One region of the Pseudarthrobacter sp. B4EP4b genome, then DNA from elsewhere that is predicted to be linked to it. Evidence: riboswitches for the same ligand, from Rfam matches in the RefSeq annotation. Region 1 holds a riboswitch; the other holds the start of a gene.
The links. A riboswitch is a leader RNA that binds a small molecule or an ion and turns the genes downstream of it on or off. The one in region 1 is predicted to bind glycine.
Positions count from the first base shown of each region.

Region 2: another riboswitch for glycine. It lies ahead of gcvP (aminomethyl-transferring glycine dehydrogenase); the one in region 1 lies ahead of gcvP (aminomethyl-transferring glycine dehydrogenase).

Region 1 is NZ_VHIJ01000001.1:139,217-146,439, forward strand. It holds gene gcvP (aminomethyl-transferring glycine dehydrogenase) at 1-1,881, opposite strand, end outside; glycine riboswitch at 2,043-2,140, opposite strand; gene FNL14_RS00710 (Na+/H+ antiporter) at 2,323-4,197, shown strand; gene FNL14_RS00715 (ester cyclase) at 4,285-4,710, opposite strand; gene FNL14_RS00720 (SRPBCC domain-containing protein) at 4,826-5,233, opposite strand; gene FNL14_RS00725 (helix-turn-helix transcriptional regulator) at 5,230-5,544, opposite strand; gene FNL14_RS00730 (cbb3-type cytochrome c oxidase subunit I) at 5,578-5,874, opposite strand; gene FNL14_RS00735 (VOC family protein) at 5,922-6,281, shown strand; gene FNL14_RS00740 (DUF427 domain-containing protein) at 6,402-6,686, shown strand; gene FNL14_RS00745 (DUF5655 domain-containing protein) at 6,747-7,103, shown strand; gene FNL14_RS00750 (hypothetical protein) at 7,168-7,223, opposite strand, start outside.
Region 2 is NZ_VHIJ01000030.1:89,707-96,929, forward strand. It holds gene gcvT (glycine cleavage system aminomethyltransferase GcvT) at 1-542, opposite strand, end outside; gene gcvP (aminomethyl-transferring glycine dehydrogenase) at 547-3,504, opposite strand; glycine riboswitch at 3,682-3,780, opposite strand; gene FNL14_RS11000 (TetR/AcrR family transcriptional regulator) at 3,875-4,414, opposite strand; gene FNL14_RS11005 (MFS transporter) at 4,481-6,061, shown strand; gene FNL14_RS11010 (Dps family protein) at 6,160-6,639, opposite strand; gene FNL14_RS11015 (nitrilase-related carbon-nitrogen hydrolase) at 6,856-7,223, shown strand, end outside.

The DNA of each region.
Region 1 (7,223 bases):
GGCCTGCAGGTCCGCGTGGTCAATGGTGCCGTCGGCAGCAGTCGCGACGACAACAACCTTCATGCCGGCCAGGACAGCGGAGGCGGCGTTGGTGCCGTGCGCCGACGCCGGGATGAGGCAGACATTGCGCTGCTGATCGCCCCGGGAGTGGTGGTAGCCGCGGATTGCGAGCAGGCCCGCGAGCTCGCCCTGGGAACCGGCGTTGGGCTGGATGGACACCTGGTCGTAACCGGTGATCTCGGCGAGATCCGCTTCCAGGCCGGAAATCAGTTCACGCCAGCCGGCCGTCTGGGAATCAGGAGCAAACGGGTGGATCGAGGCGAATTCGGGCCAGGAAATGGCTTCCATCTCGGCCGTAGCGTTCAGCTTCATGGTGCAGGAACCCAGCGGGATCATGGTGCGGTCCAGGGCCAGGTCCCGGTCGGAGAGGCGGCGGATGTAGCGCAGCAGCTGGGTCTCGGAGCGGTGGGTGTTGAACACCGGGTGCTGCAGGTAGGTGGAGGTGCGCTGCACGGACGCCGGCAGCTCGAAACCCTCGGCAGACGCAACGGGACCGGCACCAAAGGCGACAACAACCGCGGAGAGGACCTCCGGCGTCGTGGTTTCATCGACGGACACGCCAACTGTGTCCGCGTCGATGAGGCGCAGGTTGATGCCGCGGGCTTCGGCGGCGGTGATCACCTTGGCGGCCTTGCCGGGCACGCGGACAGTGATGGTGTCGAAGAAGGTGTCGGATACCAGTTCGCGGCCGGCGATCTGCAGCGTGGTGGCCAGGGCGCGGGCGTTGTTGTGGACGGTTTCGGCGATCGCCTTCAGTCCGTCGGGGCCGTGGTAGACGGCGTAGAAGGACGAGACGATGGCCAGCAGCGCCTGCGCGGTGCAGATGTTGGAGGTGGCCTTCTCGCGGCGGATGTGCTGCTCGCGGGTCTGTAGGGCCAGGCGGTAGGCGGGGACGCCGGCGTTGTCCTTGGACACGCCCACGATGCGGCCGGGAAGCGTGCGCTCCATACCGTCGCGGACGGCCATGTAGGCGGCGTGCGGTCCGCCGAAGAACAGCGGCACGCCAAAGCGCTGGGTGGAGCCGACGGCGATGTCCGCGCCCTGCTCGCCCGGCGGAGTGATCAGGGTGAGGGCAAGCAGGTCGGCGGCGACGGTGACCAGCGCGCCGCGGTCCTTGGCCTCGGCGATGACGGCCGACTGGTCCCAGACCAGGCCGGAAACGCCGGGCTGCTGCAGGACCAGGCCGTTGATGTCACCCTCGGGCAGGCCGGCCGTGAGGTCGGCAACTTCCACCTCGAAGCCGAGGGCTTCGGCGCGGCCCAGCACGATGGCGATGGTCTGCGGGAGCAGGTCGGCGTCCAGGACGGTCTTGCCGTCCTTGGCCGTTTTGTTCTTGTTGGCCCGGCGCATCAGCAGCACGGCCTCGGCCACGGCGGTGGCTTCGTCCAGCAGGGAAGCGTTGGCCACCGGGAGCGCCGTGAGGTCCTGCACCATGGTCTGGAAGTTCAGCAGTGCTTCGAGCCGGCCCTGCGAGATTTCGGGCTGGTAGGGGGTGTAGGCGGTGTACCAGGCGGGGGCTTCGAGGATGTTGCGGCGGATCACCGGCGGCGTCACGGTGTCGTAGTAGCCCTGGCCGATCATCTGCACGGCCATCTTGTTCTTGCCGGCCAGCTTGCGGAGCTCGGCGAGGACCTCGACTTCGCTGAGGGCGCTCTCAAGGGTGAGCGGCGTGTCCTGGCGGATGGATTCGGGCACGGCGCTGTCAACGAGGCCGTCGAGGGTGTCGTAGCCGACGGCCTTGAGCATGGTGTCGATGTCGGACTGGCGGCGGGCGCCGATATGGCGGTCTGCGAAGGTGGTGGGGGACGATTGAACCGTCATAAGAGGAACTCCATAATTCAGGTGGCGCCGAAGCACCACGTTGATTCGGGTTCCTCCCCGCTCTGTATTGGACCTGAGAGTTTTGTGTAGTCCTGCTGTTTGGCAGGGCGCCACTTGCACCGTCGGTGAGCCCGGTTGCCCGGACTGCTTTCCAGAGTTGCCTTGCCGCGGCGGTACGTGGGCCTGAGAGATTCCTGGGGAGGATTTGCTCCTACGGCGCCTGCAGAACGTACCGGCAGGACTCTCCCGCCGCAGATCATAAGCACGTGCCACTGGTGGGTGACACGGCTCACACCTTACAGGATTCACGGGCAGGAAGCAAAACGGCGCCTCCCAGCCAGGAGGGCGGACGACGGCGGCACCTCCCGCCGTCGTCCTGTCCCCCACGCGTTAGGAGGCGCCGGCGGGGACACCCTTGGCAGGGCCTGAGACAATGGCCGAATGGAGATCGCCCTGGGACTTCTGGTTCTCGTTGCGGTGGTATGCGCTGGGAGCGCGCTGGGCCGGAAACTGAACATTTCCGTGCCGCTGCTGCTGGTGCTGGCAGGCGTGATCGGTTCCTTCCTCCCGTTTGTTCCGGACATTGAACTGAACCCGGAACTGGTCCTCGTGGGCCTGCTGCCGCCGCTGCTGTACGCCGCGGCGCTGCGGACGTCGCTGTTCGATTTCGGTTCCAACCGCCGCGCCATCGGCCTGCTCTCGGTGGGCTATGTCATCTTCGGCACCATCACGGTGGGACTGGTGGTCTGGTGGCTGTTTCCGGAGATTCCGCTGGCCGCAGCGATCGCGCTGGGTGCGGTGCTGGCGCCGCCGGATGCGGTGGCTGCCACATCCATCGCGCGGAAGGTGGGGATGCCGCGCAGGATTGTCACCATCCTGGAAGGCGAATCCCTGGTCAACGACGCCACCGCATTGATCTGCCTCCGGGCAGCGATCGCTGCCATCTCCGGGTCGGTGTCCGCGGCCGGGATCGCCGGGGACTTCCTGCTCGCCGTGGGCGGCGGTCTGGTGGTGGGCCTGGCCGCGGCCTACGTCCTGACCATGCTGCGCAAGCGGATCCGGAACGTCGCGATCAACACTTCCACGTCCCTGGCCGCCCCCTTTGTGGCGTACCTGCCGGCCGAGGCCATCCACGCTTCCGGGGTGCTCGCCGTCGTCGTTACTGGCTTGGTGATGGGCACAAAGGCGCCGTCCATGCCCAACGGTGCCGCCCGGCTGAGCCAGCGCAGCAACTGGAACACCGTGCAGTTCCTGCTGGAAAACTCGGTGTTCCTGCTGATCGGGCTCCAGGTCCGGACCATCATCGAAGGTGTCCAGGACGATTCCCTGGGTGCTGGCCGGATCTGGGCGGGCTGCGCGCTGATCCTGCTGGCGGTGCTGGTGCTCCGGCCGGTGTGGGTGTTCCCGGCCACTTACCTCCCCCGCCTTATCCCGGCGGTGCGGCGCAGCGATCCGTCGCCGCCCTGGCAATTCCCGGCGATTGTTTCCTGGGCCGGGATGCGTGGGGTGGTCACCCTCGCCGCGGTGCTGGTGCTGCCCGAGGACCTGGAGCACCGTTCAGTGCTGATCCTCGCTGCCCTTGTGGTGGTGGGCGGCACGCTGACGCTGCAGGGCTTCACCCTCCCGGCGCTGGTCCGGCTGCTGCGGGTCCAGGGCCCAGACCAGCGCGAGGATGCGTTGAACAAGGCATCGCTGATGCAGCTCGCCACCGCTGCCGGCGTGACCCGGCTGCAGGAATTGCGGACGGACGACGACCCGCCGGAGGTGGTGGCCATGCTGAAGCGGCGCACGCAGGAGCGGGGGCTGGCGGCATGGGAACGGCTGGGCCGGCCGTCGGCGGAGACGGCCACGCCCAGCGAGCGTTATGCCCGGCTGCGGCTTGCCATGCTGGATGCCGAACGGGCCAAGGTGCTGGAGCTGCGGCGCGGCGGCGAGTACGCGCAGGAGGTGCTCAGCGATGTCCTGGAGCGGCTGGATGTTGAGGAATCGATGCTGGACGTGGCGCTGGACGAGGTGGATGCGTCCGGCGAGGGCGGCGGCGAAGGCATCGCGCGGCCCGGCGGGGTATGCGGGCATCTCGAGCAGGCCCGGCCCCTTGAGGCGCCACGGAACGCATTCTGCACTGACTGCCTACGGGAAGGGACCACGACTGTGCACCTGCGGATGTGCCTGGCTTGCGGGCAAGTCGGGTGCTGCGACTCCTCGCCCGGAACGCACGCGTCAAGGCATTTCCAAGCTACCGGGCACCCTGTTATGCGCAGCATCGAGCCGGGCGAGGACTGGCGCTGGTGCTATCAGGACGATCTGCTGGGGTGATGGGCCCGCTGAGGTGCTGCTTGCTCCCGTGAGGGGACGACGGCGGGAGGGCCCCGTCGTCGTCCGGTCACCTGAAGTTTCAAGGGGCTAAGCCCCGGGCAATTGGATTACGCCGAGCTGCTGCATCAGCCCAAGATCGTCCCGGTCAGACCAGTGCTCCACGATCTTTCCATTTTGGATCCGATGGATGGCCACTGCAGTCTCCCGCAGTTCGGCGCCTGTGGGTGGCAGCGGTCCGGGAAGCTCGCCCACATGCCGCCCGGTGGCTGTCAGCCTGGTCACCACCTTGTCCCCTTCTGCAACCTGGTCCTCGATCTCGTGGACGCCAGGCGTAGCCGAAAGAAAGATGCGGAAGGCCTGCTTCAGTCCTTCGCGTCCTGCCGGCAGTCCAGGAAACGGCGGGTGATGGTCGAGATAATCTTCCGCCACCAGCTCATCCATCGCGTCGATATTCCCGGCGTCGATCTCGGCGTAGAAGCGGCGCACGAGCTCTTTGTTGTCGTCAGTTCCCACAGCAGGCCTCCCTTTTGCACACGGGGTTTCGCGCTCGGATGGGATCAGGTGTCGCCGTTACAAGCGTGCCGTGGAGGGCCCATTGTAAATCCCCTATCGGCACTCCGGTAGAAGGTCAGGAGACGCCGGCGAGGACTCCGTCAATCTGTTCCAGCAGTGCGGGCCAGCCGTTGCCCATACCTTCAATGGCCTGTTTGCCCATGGGGGTGTCGAGGCGGAAGCCGGCGTGTTCATGGTGGAGGACGGTGCCGCCTTCCACCGGCTCGAGCCGCCAGGTGATGGTGGTGTCCAGCATTCCTTCTGAGAAGAGGAAGCTGATGGAGGTGCTTGGATCCACGGTGAGCACTTCACATTGCTGCTGGCCCCATGAGCCCATGTCCATGGTGAAGCGGTGGCCGACGACCGGAGCGATATCGCCCGGCGCCCACCAGCGGGCCAGCAGTTCCGGGGTAGTCAGTGCGGCCCACACGGATTCCGCGGGGTGCGGATAGCGGCGCTCGAGCCGGATGGCGTTCTCGGTCATGACGGTTTCTCCTCGTCCAGAAGTTCTGCCAGCGCGTCGAGGCGCCGGTTCCAGTAGTGCTCGAAGTGCTTCACCCAACCGCCGATATCAGCGAGGCCTTGCGGCTGGAGGTGGTACAGCCGGTTGCGGCCGCGCCGTTCTTCCCTGACCAACCCGGCCTCCCGTAGTACGGCGAGGTGCTCAGAGGCCGCCGAGCGGCTGAGGTTCAACAGCCCGGTAAGTTCGCCCGCCGTCCGGGGACCCTGGCGCAGCTCGTCGAGGATGACGCGCCTGGCCGGGTTGGAGACAGCGCCGAACACATCAGGAAGCACGGGATCAGTATATGTCGGAAATCTCCGACATATCTAGCGGGGACTTCTCCGGCCGATCCGGCGCCCTGCCCAGAAGGCGAGCAGGAGCAGCCCCACCACGGAGATTGCCACTCCGATCTGGGTTCCTTGGGTTATGAGGGCAGCGCCGTTGGCACTGAACGGCGAATTGCTGAGCGGTGCATACGCGAACCAGCCCACGTAATCCCTGTTCAGGAAGGCGGTGAGCCCGCCTGCCAGCACCGCGGCGAAGCCTGCAAGAGGCACGACGGCGGCACGGACTTTGACTCTTTTTGGCGTGTTTGGCTGCTCGGCAGCATTGTTTTCCCCCATGGAAGCGAGTCTAGCCGGGCCGCTGCAGCCGGGATTAGGCTGGGCGGATGTTGACTATCGGAACGATTGTCCTCGGCGTCAACGACGTTGCCGCCGCCACCGATTTCTGGCACGAAGCCCTGGGCTATGTCCCGCGGGAGCAAGGTGACGAGACGTGGGTGACCCTTGCGCCGGCGTCGGGACCTGGAGCGCAGCTGTCACTGATGCTGAGCGAGACGCCGGTCCAGGAACATCCCCGGATCCATCTGGATTTGTATGCGGACGACCAGGGCGCTGAGGTGGAACGGCTGGTCTCGCTCGGCGCCCAGCGAGTGGATTGGGACCTGTATCCGGAAGACCCCGACTTCATCGTGCTCGCTGATCCTGACGGGAACAGGTTCTGCGTCATCGACAAAAGCCCGCGGTAGCACCGCCGTCGAACGCTTTCTTTGACGCTGGCCGCCGGGAACATTCCTTTCCGCTATTCCGTTGTCATCCCTACGACGCGCGCCGTCTTTCAACGCGGCGGCGCTTACGGAAGGGAACATATGGCCAGGGCTATCTGGAACGGAAAAGTCATCGCCGAATCCACGGACACCGTGGTGGTGGAAGGCAACCACTACTTCCCGCGCGAAGCCGTCAACCCCGTCTACCTCAGGGACAGCGACCTCCACTCCATCTGCCCCTGGAAGGGCAAGGCCAGCTATCACACACTCGAAGTGGACGGAAAGCTGAACATGGACGCGGCCTGGTACTACCCGGAAACAAAGCCGCGGGCAAAACAGATCGAGGACCGGATCGCGTTCTGGCGCGGGGTCACCATCGAGGCTTAAGAACAGAAGGCAACGGACGACGGCGGAACCTCCCGCCGTCGTCAGCTCAAGTAGGCCACCATGGTGACTGTGGATGCAGAACGGCTTTTCCCCGGCGCGCTCACGGAGATCTATGATGCGCTTTCTGCGCGGATGTCCGGGCTGGGTGACGACATCGTCGAAGAGTTTTCAAGAACCCAGGTAAGTTACGGGGTGGCGCGTAAGTTCACGTGGCTCACCCCCATCTCGAAGAGCAAAGCGCTTCTGACCATGGACATGTGGGATGAGCACCATGCCGCGTTCGTCCGTAATGTCATCCCGTTTCGTTACGACAAGTACACCCACCAGGTGGAAGTGCGCGCCCCAGCCGACATTGAGTCTGTTGCCGCCCTCGGCTGGTTTGAAGATTCAGCCGCCTGGGGCCGGAAGCAACGCTGACCAGTGGGCTGCTTCATAGGCGCCGGGATCGTCGCTGTCCTCAAATTGATTGGCGCAGCTCCAGCTATGAGCCGACGATGACGTACTCGCCATTGAGCTCCTTAACCAGGCGTTCGATGT
Region 2 (7,223 bases), on a different contig from region 1:
GCGTAGTACTTCAGGTCCGTCACGAGGCTGTGCTGCGCGGCTGGGACCAGGCGGAGCAGCAGTTCCTGCGCCTTGGGGCCCTGCACCGCGATCAGCGAAGTGGCATCGGAAGCGTCGTCCACCTGCACGTCGAACCCGGCAGCCCGCTTGGCCAGTTCAGCGGCCACCACCGCGGCGTTGCCGGCGTTGGGGACCACCAGGAAGACGTCGGTGCCGTCAGCAGCCGGTGGCCGCCGGTAGGTGATGAGGTCGTCGATGATGCCGCCGTCCTCGTTGCAGATCAAAGAGTATTTGGCTTTGCCCACGGGCATCGCCGAAATTTTTCCCACCAGGGCGTAGTCCAGGAAGGCGGCGGCGTCCGGCCCCGTCACCCAGACCTCACCCATGTGGGAGAGGTCGAACAGCCCGGCACTCTTGCGGACGGCGTGGTGCTCGGCGAGCTCGGAGCTGTACTTCAGGGGCATCTGCCAGCCGCCGAAGTCGGTAAAGGAGGCACCGAGCTTCTTGTGCTCCTCATGAAGGGCGGTGTACTTCTCGCTCATGCGGTCAGCCTTCCGAGCCGGTGGTTGAGCTTGTCGAATCCTCGAACTCGGAAAGCGGCGGGCAGGAGCAGATCAGGTTGCGGTCGCCGGCCGCGCCGTCGATGCGGCCCACCGGCGGGAAGTACTTGTCCTGCTTGAGCGACTTCACCGGGAACACCGCCTGTTCGCGCGCGTAGGCACGTTCCCAGTTGCTGCTGATGGCGGCGGCCGCGGTGTGCGGGGCGTTGCGCAGCGGGCTGTCCGCCACGGAGAACTCGCCGTTCGCCACCTGGTCGATTTCGGCGCGGATGGAGATCATGGCCTCGATGAAGCGGTCAATCTCGCCAAGATCCTCGGATTCCGTGGGCTCCACCATGAGGGTGCCCGCCACGGGGAAGGCCAGGGTGGGGGCGTGGAAGCCGTAGTCGATGAGGCGCTTGGCCACGTCCTCCGCGGTGACGCCGGTCTTGGCGGTCAACTCGCGCAGGTCCAGGATGCACTCGTGGGCTACCAGTCCCCCTTCACCGGTGTACAGGACCGGGAAGAAGTCGTTCAGCCGGGCGGCGACGTAGTTTGCTGCCAGCAGCGCGGACTTGGTGGCTTCGGTGAGCCCCTGTCCGCCCATCAGCTTCACGTAGGCCCAGGAGATGGGCAGCACGCCCGCGGAGCCGTACTTGGACGCCGAGATCGGCACGCCGTTTCCTTCGGTCCAGGTGGCCGCGTTGCCGGGCATAAACGGTGCCAGGTGCGCCTTGGCAGCAACAGGTCCGACGCCGGGTCCCCCACCGCCGTGCGGGATGCAAAACGTCTTGTGCAGGTTCAGGTGCGAGACGTCGCCGCCGAACTTGCCCGGCTGGGCCAGGCCCACCAGGGCGTTGAGGTTGGCACCGTCGATGTACACCTGGCCGCCGGCCGCGTGGATGGCGTCGCAGACTTCGCGGACGTCGGCGTCGTACACACCGTGGGTGGACGGGTAGGTGATCATGATGCAGGACAGGGCGTCCTTGTGTGCCTCGATCTTGGCGTACAGGTCGGCGTGATCGATGGTGCCGTCGGCAGCAGTAGCGACGACAACAACCTTCATGCCCGCGAGCACAGCGGAGGCGGCGTTGGTGCCGTGGGCAGAAGCCGGGATCAGGCAGATGTTGCGCTGCTGATCGCCCCGGGAGTGGTGGTACCCGCGGATCGCCAACAGGCCGGCGAGCTCGCCCTGCGACCCGGCGTTCGGCTGGATGGATACCTGGTCATACCCGGTGATCTCGGTCAGCTGTGCTTCCAGGTCCGCAATGAGTTCGCGCCAGCCCTCGGTCTGGGAGTCCGGGGCGAACGGGTGGATTGAAGCGAACTCGGGCCAGGAAATGGCTTCCATCTCGGCGGTGGCGTTCAACTTCATGGTGCAGGAGCCCAGCGGAATCATGGTGCGGTCCAGCGCCAGGTCCCGGTCAGAAAGCTTCCGGATGTAGCGCAGCAGCTGGGTCTCCGAGCGGTGGGTGTTGAACACCGGGTGCTGCAGGAAGTCGGAGGAACGTTCGACGGCGGCGTCCAGGGCAAAACCGTCTGTCGTCTGAACCGGCCCGGCGCCAAAGGCGGCCACTCCAAAAGCTTCAAGGACGCCGTCGACGATTGCCGCCGTCGTCGTTTCATCGGTTGAGAAGCCCACCCTGTCCGCGTCGATGCTGCGCAGGTTGATGCCCGCAGCCTCAGCGGCGGCGACGATGCCCGCGGCCTTCCCGGGGACGGAGACCGTCACCGTGTCGAAGAAGCTGGTGTGCAGCACGTCGAAGCCGGCGGCTTTGAGGGACGCTGCGAGGGTCTTGGCGTGGGTGTGCGCGGACCGGGCGATCGCCTTCAGGCCCTCCGGGCCGTGGTACACCGCGTACATCGAGGCAACGATCGCCAACAGCGCCTGGGCGGTGCAGATGTTGGAGGTGGCCTTCTCGCGGCGGATGTGCTGCTCGCGGGTCTGGAGGGCCAGACGGTAGGCGGGCACTCCGGCGTTGTCCTTGGAAACTCCCACCAGGCGGCCGGGCATGGAGCGTTCCAGGCCCTTCTGCACCGCCATGTATGCGGCGTGCGGACCGCCGTAGAACAGCGGGACGCCAAAACGCTGGGCTGAGCCGACGGCGATGTCGGCGCCCTGCTCGCCGGGAGGCGTAATGAGGGTGAGGGCCAGGAGGTCGGCGGCAACAGTCACCAGGGCTCCGCGTTCCTTCGCCTCGGCGATGACCGCGGTGTGGTCAAAGACCCGGCCGGAGGCGCCGGGCTGCTGGAGGACAACGCCGTTGATGTCGCCCTCAGGCAGGCCGGCCGTAAGATCGGCGATTTCCACCTCGAAGCCGAGCGCCTCGGCGCGGCCCTTGACGATGGCGATAGTCTGCGGCAGGCAGTCCGCATCCAGCACCGTCTTGCCGTCCCGGGCGGCTGCGTTCTTGTTGGCCCGGCGCATCATCAGCACGGCCTCGGCGACGGCGGTGGCTTCGTCCAGCAGGGAAGCGTTGGCGATGGGCAGACCCACGAGGTCCTCGACCATGGACTGGAAATTCAGCAGTGCTTCGAGGCGGCCCTGGGAAATCTCGGGCTGGTAGGGCGTGTACGCGGTGTACCAGGCCGGGCCCTCAAGGATGTTGCGGCGGATCACCGGCGGGGTCACGGTGTCGTAGTAGCCCTGGCCGATCATCTGCACAGCGGTCTTGTTCTTCGCCGCCAGCCGCCGCAGCTCAGCGAGCGCCTCGACTTCGCTCAGGGCGCCGGCCAGTTCCAGTGCCGAATCCTGGCGGATGTCCTTGGGCACGGCGGTATCAACCAGTGCGTCCACGGTGTCGTAGCCGACGGCTTTAAGCATGGTGTCGACGTCGGCCTGGCGGCGGGCGCCGATATGCCGGTCAACGAAGGTGGCAGCCGGAGCAGTGGCGGGATTGGCGGAGGCTGGAATGGCGGAGGCTGGGGAGGCGGAGGCCGAAATAGCAGTCACGAGGAACTCCATACATAAGGCGGCGCAGGGTACGCCACATCGATTCGGGTCCTCCCCGCTCTGTAACTGGACCTGAGAGTTTCCGCGGTCCCTGCTTGCGCCGGTCCCGCTTGCACCGTCGGTGAGCACAGCAGTCCAGGAACCGGGACGGTTTCCCGGGGCGGACAGCGTGCTGCTTTCCAGAGGTGCCTCGCCGCGGCGGTACATGGGCCTGTGAGATTCCTGGGGAGGTATTGCTCCTACGGCGCCTGCTTGTACCTTCTGGCAGAACTCTCCCGCCGCAGATCAAAGGCTATTCAATTAGGTTGTTTTTGCTGGCTGCCGGAACGGCCGGCACATGGACCAATTCTCCTACGCCGCCGTCCCCCGGGCAAATGAACGGCTAGCCCCGCAGCCGGTCGACGGCGGCCAGCAGTTCCTTCACATCCGCCTCCCGGCTTCCGGGCTTTCCGGACGGCCCGCTCTCCCACATGGCATTGAAGTACAGCCCGTCCCCCATGTAGAGGACAGCTTTTGCCATGGCCGGGCCCACATCCTTGCCGATGAGCTCCAGCCACTGGTGCTGGATCGCAGCGAAGCGGCGGCGTGCTTCCTCGTGGGCCACTTCAGCCAGGCGCGTAGCGGCGACGAAGGACCGGTCCATGGGGGTGTCGGACCAGAGCGATGACCGGATGAAATAGGCAGCTGCCCCTTCCGGTGCCGCCGCCATGGCGTCAAGGTCCTCCCCCGCCAGGCGGTCCAGCCGTTCAAGGGTGGCCGCGATCAGCGTTTCCTTGTTGGGGAAGTGGTACAGCAGCCCGCCCTTGGAGACGCCTGCCCGCTTCGCCACGGCGTCCAGGGTGGCGGCACGCTCCCCCACATCGATCAGGAGTTCTTCAAAGGCATCGAGGACTGCGTCCCGCGCCACGGGTTTTCTGGCCATGGTTCCAATCATGCATTGACGGGAACGTGTTTCTTAACTGTACCGTCCGGACGGTATAGTTAAACGATGACCGCTTCCTCCGCATCGCAGCAAAACCACACCCGCCTGAACGCCACAGCGGGTCAGGCACCTGTTTCACCCCGGAGGGCGGGGCGCGACTGGCTCGCGCTGGCGCTGCTGATGTTCCCGGTCCTCCTCGTCGCGGTCGACAACACGGCACTGACGTTCGCGCTGCCCGCGATAGCGCGGGCACTGGACACCTCCGGCGTCGAACTGCTGTGGATCGTGGATGCCTACCCGCTCGTGCTGGCCGGGCTGCTGGTTGCCATGGGCAGCCTGGGTGACCGGATCGGGCGGCGCCGGCTGCTGATCATCGGCAGCATCGGCTTCGCCGCAGTGTCAGCCGCAACGGCTTTCGCTCCCAGCGCCGGCTGGCTGATCGCAGGCCGCGCCGCGCTCGGGTTCTTCGGAGCGATGCTGATGCCCTCCACGCTGTCGCTGATCCGCAACATCTTCCCGGACCCCAACCGCCGCCGACTGGCCATCGCCATCTGGGCCGCCGGGTTTTCCGGCGGTGCCGCCCTGGGGCCGATCTTCGGCGGCTGGCTGGTGGAACAGTTCTGGTGGGGAGCAGTCCTCCTGGTGGCAGTACCCATCATGCTTCCGCTGCTGGCATTTGGCCCGGCGTTTATTCCGGAGTCCCGCGACCCCAACCCGGGCAGGGTGGATGCGCCGAGCATCCTGCTTTCGCTGCTGACCATGGTGCCGGTGGTCTACGGCATCAAGGAGTACGCCACCGAAGGACCAAACCCTGTGGCCCTGGGAAGCATCGCCTTCGGGCTGGCCATGGGCGCCGCCTTTGTCCGCCGTCAACAGCGGCTGGACAGCCCCCTGCTGGACATGTCCCTCTTCCGGAACCGGGTATTCAGCATGGCCATCACAGCGAACATCCTGGCCCTGTTCTCCTTCAACGGCTTTATCCTCTTCCTGGCCCAGCACCTTCAACTCCTTGAAGGCATGTCCCCCTCGGCCGCAGGAGTGGCCATGATTCCGGCCCTGGTGGCCACCGTGGTGGCGGGCCTCGCGGTGGTGCCCCTGGTCCGGAAGATCCGCCCTGGCTTCGTGGTGGGCGCCGGTCTCGCCATGAGCGCTGCCGGGTACAGCATGGTGGCATTCGGCAGCCACGAGAACGGACCGGCGCTCCTGCTGGCAGCCCTGCTGGTCCTGGCACTGGGCGTGGGGACGGCGGAGACCATCTCCAACGACCTCATCCTCGGCAGTGTTCCGGCGGAGAAGTCCGGAGCCGCGTCGGCCATTTCCGAAACCGGATACGAAGTTGGTGCGCTGCTCGGCACGGCGGTGCTGGGCTCGATCCTCACGGCCTCCTACCAGCACAACCTGCGGCTGCCCGCCGGCATCGCCGAAGCCGCCAGCGGTCAGGGCACTGCACACGCCGGGCAGACCCTTGCCGGAGCCATGGAACTGGCGGCGGGGCTTCCCGCTCCGATGGCCGACGCCCTGCGGCAGGCTGCCGGCGCCGCCTTCGACTCAGGAGTTCATGTCACCGCGGCGATCGGACTGGTACTGATGGCGACGGCGGCAGTACTTGCCGCCGTCGTCCTGCGGAAGGTGCCCAAGGCCGGCTAAGGGCAGCATGCCGGCAGGCGGACGAGAGAAAACAGCGCCCGGTGCCGGACTTTCGAAGTCCGGCACCGGGCGCTGAATGCTTAGTGAGCCGCGGTGGGCTACTTTGAGTCGGGCGCCGTAACGCTGGCTGTGGCCTTCATCGTCTCGGCGTTGACCATCCATGCGAACTGCTCGAGCTTGGCAATGAATTCGTGCAGGAGGTCGGCCGACGTGGGGTCTTCCTCGTCCACTTCGTCATGGACCTTGCGCATGGTGCCCACGGCTGCCTCCAGGGCGGCCACGATGCGCTCGATCGCATCCTTGGTGTTGATGAGCCCCTCAGGGAAGGGGGCAAGGCTGGTGGATTCCGCCACCGTGGAGCTCCGCCCGTCCGGCAGGGCGTGCAGCGCGCGCATCCGCTCGGCCGCATCGTCAGCGAACTGGCGGGCGGCGTCCACGATTTCATCCAACTGCAGGTGGAGGTCGCGGAAGTTGGTTCCCACGATGTTCCAGTGGGCCTGCTTGCCCTGGATGTGCAGTTCAATCAGGTCCACGAGCACAGCCTGAAGGTTGTTGGTCAGTGTCGGTGAAGCTTTCATGCGTCCTCCTCGATTGGTCCAGTAATTCCCGACGCTATCAGCCCGCCATACCGCAGGCGGTAACCCCTGCTGCAATTTCTCAGTGAGCTTACTAACCCTGCCTTGGGTGACATAAAAGAACGTGATTCATATTTTCCCTTGCATCTGCGGCGGTCGCACCGCATACTAAATGAACGTCATTCATTTAGTGACCGTCGTCTCACTGGAGTAGCAAACATGATTGAAATTTCCTGCCTTGGCGCACCTGCTTCCCTGGCCCGGACAACGCAGTCCGCCCGGCCCGCCCTGCGCGTCGGCGTGGTCCAGCACCGGTGGCACCCGGACAGCGCCGTCCTCGAAGCCGAACTGGACGAGGGGATTGGCCGGGCAGCCCGGCTGGGAGCCTCCGTGGTCTTCCTGCCCGAGCTGACGCTTTCGCGCTACCCCGCGGATACCCGCCCGCACAATGACCCTTCCGAAGGACCCACCAGGACCCGGCCCTCGGACATCGCCGAGGACCTGCTGACCGGCCCCACCTTCCGCTTCGCCGCCGAAGCTGCCCGCCGCCACGGGGTATCCGTCCACGCGTCCCTGTACCAGCGTGC